DNA from 3 places in the Paenibacillus lentus genome. Region 1 is predicted to be linked to each of the others. Evidence: predicted binding sites of a transcription regulator. Region 1 holds the regulator's gene; each other region holds the start of a gene.
The links. Region 1 encodes Rex, which represses fermentation and respiration genes when NADH is low (regulators of the CRP and FNR family bind a similar motif). Its sites were predicted from a motif close to TTGTGAAATATTTCACAA; they were not measured.
Positions count from the first base shown of each region.

Region 2: the regulator Rex is predicted to act here: its motif matches at 1,678-1,695, upstream of pflB (formate C-acetyltransferase).
Region 3: the regulator Rex is predicted to act here: its motif matches at 2,070-2,087, upstream of EIM92_RS08095 (DUF2249 domain-containing protein).

Region 1 is NZ_CP034248.1:3,210,013-3,213,287, reverse strand. Features, by position in the region: gene EIM92_RS14450 (cell wall elongation regulator TseB-like domain-containing protein) at 1-125, opposite strand, end outside; gene EIM92_RS14445 (amidohydrolase) at 177-1,475, opposite strand; gene EIM92_RS14440 (redox-sensing transcriptional repressor Rex) at 1,465-2,115, opposite strand; gene dinG (ATP-dependent DNA helicase DinG) at 2,155-3,275, opposite strand, start outside.
Region 2 is NZ_CP034248.1:3,016,617-3,019,891, forward strand. Features, by position in the region: gene adhE (bifunctional acetaldehyde-CoA/alcohol dehydrogenase) at 1-1,482, shown strand, start outside; gene pflB (formate C-acetyltransferase) at 1,770-3,275, shown strand, end outside.
Region 3 is NZ_CP034248.1:1,846,606-1,849,880, reverse strand. Features, by position in the region: gene EIM92_RS08110 (hypothetical protein) at 1-300, opposite strand, end outside; gene EIM92_RS08105 (hypothetical protein) at 428-760, shown strand; gene EIM92_RS08100 (C40 family peptidase) at 864-1,889, opposite strand; gene EIM92_RS08095 (DUF2249 domain-containing protein) at 2,155-2,388, shown strand; gene EIM92_RS08090 (hypothetical protein) at 2,410-2,733, shown strand; gene ilvB (biosynthetic-type acetolactate synthase large subunit) at 2,887-3,275, shown strand, end outside.

The DNA of each region.
Region 1 (3,275 bases):
TGAATCGCCGACTTCTCCTCAATCCAAATATCCTGCTGTATATATACATAAAAACGATGAAGGCCGAAGAGTACCAGCAGCAGAATGAGAATAGAGAGCAGGATCCATTGGGTTCTCTTCTTCAACCTTCTCTTCCTCTCTAATACCAAACTTAAATCTATCTCAATGCTATCTGATTATCTGGACAACAAGCCCTCAAATGCCGCTTGAGCTTCGTGGCGAATCCGCTCTTCATCCAATGTGAGACAAACGCCGTGCTTCACGATTTGTTTCCCATCAACCCATACATGCTCAACATCTTTCGGGCCTGCTGAGTATACGACATGAGACACATAATCGGTTCTAGGCACAAAATGCGCCTGCTCTGTATTAAGAGCGATGAAATCCGCCTTCATTCCCGCAGCAAGCTTGCCCGTATTGTTCAGGAACACCGATTGCGCGCCGTATTCCGTGCCCATTCGCAAAGCTTCCAATGCCGGCACAGCCGTTGGATCGCCCGATACCCCTTTATGGATCAAAGCGGCAAGCCGAATTTCCTCGAACATATCCAAATTATTATTGCTCGCTGCGCCGTCAGTTCCCAAGGACACAGTAACTCCTGCTTTCAGCAGCTCAGGAACTCGAGCCACACCGCTCGCCAACTTCAAGTTACTTCCCGGGTTATGGGAAATAGCGACTTTATGAGCGGCAAGCACTTCAATTTCCTCATCCGTCAAATGCACGCCATGCGCAAGCAAGGTCGGGCGAGAGAACATTCCCAGCTTAAGCAAGTGCTCTACCGGCCTCGCACCGTAATCGGCTACATTTTGCTCTACTTCGGCTTGAGTCTCTGACATATGGGTATGCATCGGCAAATCGAGATCATGCGCGGCTTGCACGAATTGCTCGATGTAGTCCGGCGGACAAGTATAAGGAGCATGCGGCGAAATCATCGTCGTTATCCGGCCGTTGGCTTTTCCGTGCCAGTTCCGGGCAAAAGCCACGGCTTCATCCAGCTTCTGCTTCTGGACCTCCGGCGGACAAAGACCGATTGCCCCGCGCATAAGCACGCCACGAATACCCGATTCCTCCGTTACCTGGGCAACCTGATCCATATGGTCATACATATCCAGAAAGGTCGTTGTGCCTCCTTTGATCATTTCCAGTACAGACAGCGCCGTCCCCCAGTATACATCGCTCCCTGTAAACTTTGCTTCCATCGGCCACATTTTCTCCTGCAGCCATTTTTGCAGCACCATGTCGTCCCCATAGCCGCGGAGCAGCGACATAGCCGCATGACCATGCGTATTGACTAAGCCTGACAGAAACAACAGTCCTCTGCCGTCCAGCACTTCGGCATCATCGCAGTGATCCGGACGCTCAGAACCAATATAGGTAAGAAGATCATCCTCAACGAGCATAAAGCCGTCGATAACGGTTTGATCCTGCTCCAAAACGGCAAATGTGCCGTTCTCAATTAACATTTTACGACTCATTAGAAGTTAGTTCCTTTCCATCATGCAAATAATAAGCTAGACTGAGCAAATCCGTCGTGAAATCGGCCGCATGAATTCTTACCTCTGGCGGAACCTTCAATATCGTTGGCGCAAAGTTTAGAATCGCCCCGATGCCAGCAGCCACAAGTTGATCGGCAACCCGCTGAGCTTCAAAATGGGGCACGGTAATAATTCCGATCCGAATACCTAATGCCTTTACTGTTTCAACGAGTTCATCGATCGGCTGTACAGTAATATTGTTGATTTTGCTACCGATTTTAGACGGTGCTGCATCGAACACCGCCACGATTTTCATATTATCCTTTAAATATGCATTATAGTTGGACAATGCTTGACCTAAATTACCAGCTCCTACAAGAGCTACGTTGATTTGCTGATCCAAATTTAGGATTTGTCTTATTTTCTCAATGAGATATGATACATCGTATCCGATGCCTTTACGACCAAAATCCCCAAAATAAGCTAGGTCTTTACGAATTTGCGCAGGATTGAGATCAAGTTTCTGACCTAGTTCCTGAGAGGACACCGTCGGCACTTCACGCAGGCTCAGCTCATTGAGGAAACGCAAATAAACAGGTAATCTGCGTACAACCGCATCGGAAATTTTCTCTGATTTCATAGCTTTTCTCCCCTTAAAATGGCGCGATATGAATTACGGTTATTGCTCCTTTACTTCCTGGACTTCGCAAACGTCAAGCCATTCGGAAATTCTCGGAACCATTTGCTCGGTCGGCATATGTTCCATTTTAGGCCCAGGCAGTGAATATAAAAAATACTTTCCATAGTAAGATTCCAAGATGCGCGTGTCGTAAACTACAACTATGCCGCGATCCTGCGAAGAGCGAACCAGGCGCCCAAATCCTTGCTTGAAACGTATGACGGCCTGCGGTACGGACAGCTTCATAAACGGATTCTTCTTCTCCTTCTGCAGCCGTTCGCTCTTCGCCTCTACAAGCGGATGATTGGGCGGCTGAAAAGGCAAGCGAACGATCGCCAGGCTTGTCAGCGCCTCTCCAGGAATGTCCACACCTTCCCAGAAGCTGCTCGTACCGAGCAAAACAGAGGCTTCCTGGCCTTGAAATCTACGAGTCAGCTTCGTGCGACTGCCGCTATCCATGCCCTGGCCAATGACGGTAATACCCTCGGAGGATAAATGCTCCTTCAGCGGTTCATAAACCTGTCGCAGCATACGGTAAGACGTAAAGAGCACCAGCATACGTCCGCGCGTAGCTACTGCCGTATCTGCCAGTGACTGCACCAGCATATTTACGAAATGCTCGTCCCCCACACTGCCCTTTACACTCGGAAAGTCCCGAGGAATGACCAGCAGAGCCTGGTTCCTATAGTTGAACGGAGAAGGAAGCATCGAGGTTAGCAGCCGATCGGTATCGGCAGCCTCCTGCAGTCCCAGTTGATCAATCATATACTGAAACGACTTATCCACGGACAAAGTAGCCGAGGTCATGACCACGCTCTTCTTTTTGTCAAAGAAGTAATTTTTGAGCTGTTTACTGACATCGATTGGAACCGCATATATCTGCAAAGAGCGACTGCGGTAGTTCCCGTTTCCTTCGATCCAATACACGGTTTCCTCGTCATCCAGCTTCATAAACGTACGAATAGCTTCCCGCTCCGTTGCCAGGTCTTTGAACAGACCATTAATATCCGTTAGCAAGCTGTCTGCTCCATAATCCTCCTGCTCTTCGCGAATATCGTTCATCATGCGTTCACCCTTACGGACTACCTCGCCAAGCAGGACATAAATATGATTTTCGAGCG
Region 2 (3,275 bases), 190 kb from region 1:
CACTCGTCGGTCATCCATTCCAATAATGAAGAAATTATTCAAAAATTCTCGGATCGCATGCCAACTTGCCGGATTCTGGTGAACCAGCCATCTTCGCAGGGCGGTATCGGTGACATCTATAATACGAACCTGCCATCGCTTACGCTGGGCTGCGGATCTTACGGACGCAACTCGACTTCGTCGAACGTAACAGCTGTCAATTTGATCAACGTGAAAAGGGTGAATCGTCGTACCGTGAATATGCAGTGGTTCAAAGTGCCAAGCAAAATCTATTTCGAGAAAAACTCGACGCAATATCTTGCTAAAATGCCGGATATCAGCCGCGTGCTGATTGTAACTGACCCGATGATGGTTCAACTCGGATACGTAGAAAGAGTGGAGCACTACTTGCGTCAACGCCAAACTCCGGTTGCGATCGAAGTATTCTCGGAAGTTGAGCCGGATCCATCGACAACGACGGTAGAACGTGGTACCGAATTGATGGCTAAATTCCAGCCAGACTGCATTATCGCACTCGGCGGCGGATCGCCAATGGACGCTGCGAAAGGAATGTGGCTATTCTACGAATATCCGGATACTGAATTCCATAACTTGAAGCAGAAATTTATGGATATCCGCAAACGGACTTACAAGTACCCACGTCTCGGTCAAAAGGCGAAGTTCGTGGCGATTCCTACCACTTCGGGTACAGGTTCGGAAGTTACTCCGTTCACAGTAATTACAGATAAAATCAACGGCAACACGAAATATCCTTTGGCGGATTACGAGCTGACTCCAGACGTTGCGATCATAGACCCTGAATTTGTATACAGCTTGCCTAAAGTAGCAGTAGCAGACACAGGTATGGACGTTCTGACGCATGCGATCGAGGCATACGTATCGGTCTTGGCTAACGACTATACGGATGGACTGGCGATTAAAGCGATCCAACTAGTATTCCAATACCTGGAGAAATCGGCGCTGACTGGCGACAAGCTGGCTCGCGAGAAAATGCATAATGCCTCGACACTGGCAGGTATGGCCTTTGCCAATGCGTTCCTGGGCATTAACCACAGCTTGGCGCATAAATGGGGCGGTCAATACCATACCGCACATGGTCGTACTAACGCGATCCTAATGCCGCACGTTATTCGCTACAATGCGAAGAAACCTACGAAATTCGCGACATGGCCAAAATATACGAACTTCGTAGCTGACGAGCGCTATGCGGAAATCGCCCGTATTCTTGGATTGCCTGCACGCACGACAGAAGAGGGCGTGAAGAGCTTGATCAAAGCGATCCGTGAGCTGAACAAGAAGCTGGGCATTCCTGAAAGCTTCCAAGAACTTGGCTTCGATGCGAAGGATTTCGAGTCGCGTGTGGATTACTTGGCAGACCGTGCATTTGAGGATCAATGTACGACAGCGAATCCGAAGCTGCCACTCGTAAGCGAGCTTGCTGAAGTATACCGTGACGCGTTCTATGGCCGCTTTGAAGAGTAGAAATTAAAAAGATTAAAATTCTAAAAACTAAAAAATCGCTTGTTCATTAAAATGTGACAAACATCACTCGAAATGTGATGTTTGTCACAATCCTTTTATTCGATCTGTACTATCATTACAAGTATAAGGATCCTTTATACGTTGATGAGTTAAGTGGATTCGAATAAAAGATTTAATAGCTTATCAGTGTCAAAGTTGTGAAAATTATCACAAATTTTAGGGATCCAAGGATGCGGGATTTATAAACCTTCAACCCCGCATACATTATATAAATGGAGGGAATAAAGATGTCGGTGATTGAAAAAGAAGTAAAAGAAGTACAGTCCGCATGGAGAGGCTTTAAAAAAGGCAAATGGATGAAGGAAGTTAATGTTCGCGATTTTATCGACAATAACATTGCTCCTTATCTAGGAGATGAATCTTTCCTGGTAGGACCAACAGATAACACGGTTGCCCTATGGGATATCGTATCCGACCTAACTAAGAAAGAACGGGAAGCTGGCGGAGTACTTGATGTTGACGTGAATACGCCATCCACGATTGTATCTCACGCTCCAGGCTACTTGGATAAAGAAAAGGAGCAAATCGTTGGTGTACAAGGCAGTGAGCCATTCCAACGCACGATCCGTCCGTTCGGCGGTATTAACATGGTGTTCAATGCATGTAAGGCTTATGGATTTGATCTGCCAGAGAGCATTGTTGAGATGTTTACAACGATTCGTAAGACGCATAACCAGGGCGTTTTTGATGCATACACTTCCGAGATGAGAGCGGCCCGTAAGGCTGGGATTATTACAGGTCTTCCAGACGCTTATGGACGCGGTCGGATTATCGGCGACTATCGCCGTGTTGCCCTATACGGGGTAGATTTCTTGATCAAGCAAAAACAAAGTGAGCTGAAAAGTCTTGAAGTCGATGTGATCGACGAGGATGTTATCCGCCTGCGTGAAGAGCTGTCTGAGCAAATTCGCGCACTCGGTGAATTGAAGCAGCTAGGCGAAATGCACGGCTTCGATATTTCCAGACCAGCAACAACGGCGAAGGAAGCATTCCAATGGCTCTATTTTGCTTACCTGGCTGCTATTAAGGAGCAGGATGGCGCGGCAATGTCTCTTGGACGCGTATCATCTTTCCTTGATGCTTACATTGAGCGTGATCTTGCCGAAGGAACGATTACTGAGGTGGAAGCGCAAGAGCTTGTCGACCATTTCGTAATGAAGCTGCGTATCGTCAAATTCCTGCGCACGCCGGAATACAACGAACTGTTTAGTGGTGACCCTACATGGGTAACGGAGTCGATTGGCGGAATGTCTGTACAAGGCACTACTCGGGTAACAAAGAACAGCTTCCGGTTCCTGCACACCCTTTACAATCTGGGTCCTGCGCCTGAGCCAAACCTGACCGTGCTATGGTCTGAGCAATTGCCGGAAGCGTTCAAGAAATATTGCGCCAAAGTATCCATCGAGACAAGCTCAATCCAATATGAGAATGACGATTTGATGCGTCCGATTTATGGAGACGACTACGGAATCGCCTGCTGTGTATCCGCGATGGAAATCGGGAAACAAATGCAATTCTTCGGCGCTCGTGCGAACCTTGCCAAAGCGCTTCTGTACGCGATCAACGGCGGTAAGGACGAGAAATCCGGAGTGCAGGTCGCTCCTGAATATCCGGCCATCACTTCCGAATATCTCGATTATGATGAAGTAATGAAACGTTTCAAGCCGATGATGGAATGGCTTGCTAAGCTGTATGTAAATACACTCAACGTTATTCACTACATGCACGATAAA
Region 3 (3,275 bases), 1.4 Mb from region 1:
TAGCAGGTTGTCAGCAAGCTGAAGCTGCATTCCGGTGACCGTAACAGGGAGCTCTTGTCCGCGTATTTCCTCAACAAGCTTCTGCTTAGCCAAATGATTGAACTCTTCCTCTGTAATCTCGATTTCCGGCTTACGGGTTTCAATCATCCTGACCAGCTTATCCTTCCACTGTATTCTCGAATAATTCATATCCAATGCATGCTCCGGACGTATATACCATATGGCAGCTGCCGCTAGCACGATTAAAATCAGCAGAAACAAGAGCAAGCGCAATCCCCAATTAGGCCGCTTTTTTCTCACCTTAATCTCTCCTTTTCAACCATTTATTAAAATCTACCATTTTAAGTGATTCTTAAGTTGCTTGATTGTTTATTACATAAGTACGAGCAAGAAAACAACCAAATATATATTCAAGGAGGAACTTCGATTGAAAAAATTATCAGTTATTACCGCTTCCCTGCTTGTCTCTGCCGCTCTGGCTACCTCAGCCGCAGCTGAAGAGGCAGAGACAGTAACGCCATTGCAGAATCTGGAGGAGCCTATCATTCAGGCTGGTGAAACCGTGATTGCCCCAAATCCTATTGAATTACTGAGCATCACTAGTATGTATAGTAATCCGAACGGAGATTTATTGAACTCCCTTGCTCCGCAATTTGTACATCCAACCGGTCAAGTCATCAACGATTATTGGGTTGAGATATACACTTGGCTCGGCAAAGCCTGGATTATAGTGCCAAACTACACTCCAGACTATAACTAATATATTACACAGAATAAACCCAGGATGCACAAATCGCTCCGCTGAACTAAGGAAATCCCTAAGTTCTGCGGAGCGATTTGATATTCAAGATAGGATTGAGGACTTATCGCAGTACACTTCCACCGAATAAGAATCGATGTTCCCATGAACCACTTAGTTTATCGATCCGGACGCCGCCAGATTTAACAGAATAGGTATGCATTATTTGCCCATTCCCGATATACATGGCCACATGAGTTATCCGTGCGCTATTCTTGTTAACTCCTGCATAGGCTGAAGCGGATGAGCCTCTATAGCTCATAAAGAAAACAAGATCGCCTGCTTTCAAATCACTTATGCGATGGACTGCCTGGCTGTTCTCCTTGATCCATGCCCCCTGCTTCCGGGAATCGGATGGCAGCGTAATGCCCAGGGCCTCCTTATATATGTGCTTTACAAAGTCAGAACAATCAAAAGTTGCTGTCGTTCTCCGATTGGATCCGTACTCATAGGGAGTCCCCAAATATTTCTTCCCGGTCTGGATCACCTGATCTACCTGCTTATTGACATTCGCTGGTAATGTCGGCTGCGGTGCAGGGGATGAGTTACCTCCCCCTTGGGATGCGTCTCGCTGTATATATTTACTCGATGAACTTACATAACCAGTCAAGCCTTCATCGGTCTTTACTTTATAGAAAGAGCTGTTACTTTGCTCCAAAATCGTTACGCGAGTACCCTTCTTCAGCATTTTAATAACCTTGCCCGACGTGGAAGGCAAGCTGCGCAGATTCACTCCATATATGACGCGGCCGTTCCATTGGGAGCTTGAAACCTCTGGTGTTGTTGCTGCTCCTTGAACCGAGATATATTTAGACGCTGAGCTGACATAACCGGTCTTTCCCTCAGCATTCTTCACCTTATAGAAATAACCGTTACTTTTCTCCAGAACTTCAACCGCTGTACCCTTCTTCAAAAAGCCAATGACTTTTCCAGACACAGAGGGCTTGTCACGCAAATTGACGCCGCCCACAATAATTCCTGTCTGCACTGCGCTCTGTTGGGTCGCAGCCACCGACGTTGCCGCCGGCATAGCCGAATAAATAGATAGTGCCATGGCACTGGATAATAGAATAGCCACACTCCGTTTCATTGATGTAAAACCTCCTAGATGTGTTTGGAATTATGGATTATGCTGCCATTTCCCCCTTTCTTTTTAACTTCTAACCATTATATCCTTTGTCGAAGATTGTCTAAATGAGTCGATTTTCGTGTTATTCAAGCTAAACAACGACTAAATACCTAATTTTAGAGCATTATTTTTATTCTCAACAAGTGATTTGTATCACAATGTCATCAGGCTGGCTTGATATAATGATCGCAAACACATCAAATTTTAATTACAGGAGGATTCAACCATGAACAATATTAAGACGACAGTCAATGCAACAGAATATCCGCCACAACTAAAGCACAAGACCATTTTTGCCGCATACAACGACCTTCAACAAGGAGAAGCCATGCTCCTTATTAATGATCACGACCCTGTGCCTCTTCGTTTTCAGTTTGAATCTATGCATCCTGGCAAATTTACTTGGGAGTATATTGAACAGGGGCCAGAAACCTTTCAAGTGAAAATCGGCAAAATCTAAGACTGGAAGGAGCGTTAACACGTGGCCAAAATTACAGTCATCAACCAGAAGAAAATCGAAATCTCTGTAGATCTTGACGATGCGCTGACTATGATTGCTGAGGCTGGTAATAATGTCAATTTATATGCCAATGAGATTGTGACGATTGCAGAGAAAATGCCGGAGTTTCAATATACCTACTTCTGCTTCTATGCCTATGATACCGCGGCTTTATTTGAAAAAATGCTAGGGATCGACCCTAAGCAATATCTTTCCTTCTCACTCCATGCGCCTGATTCCTTCTTCTACACTTTGTATGGAGGAATGAAAATGTTAAGCGGCATAATTAGCCAGAACCGAGCATAAATTCGCATCATCTACAGAACTAATCATCCATTCATTAAGGAGGGCTGCGGCTCTCCTTTTTTGATATCTGTAGCACCTCTGTATGACCAGGGTCACTTTCGGGGTTCGTGAAACGCAGTAAAATAGTCAAAATAACAAAATGGAGGGATCTTGATGAGAGAAAACAATACTGTCCGGCAAGCTCCGTCCATCGGTGCCCAATTGCTACTGGATTGTCTGATCGAAGAGAAAGTCAACACGATCTTTGGTTACCCCGGTGGGGCGGTTATTCCTATTTACGATGCGCTGTACGACTGCCCTCATATCCGGCATATATTAACTCGGCATGAACAGGCGGCCATCCATGCAGCAGACGGCTACGCCCGGGTGACGGGCAAACCTGGTGTCGCGCTGGTCACCTCAGGACCAGGAGCAACGAACGCCATTACTGGGATCGCCAACGCATTTATGGATTCCGTTCCACTGGTCATCTTGACAGGACAGGTATCCACTCAACTCATTGGACGCGATAGCTTTCAGGAAGTGAACATTTATGGGATGAC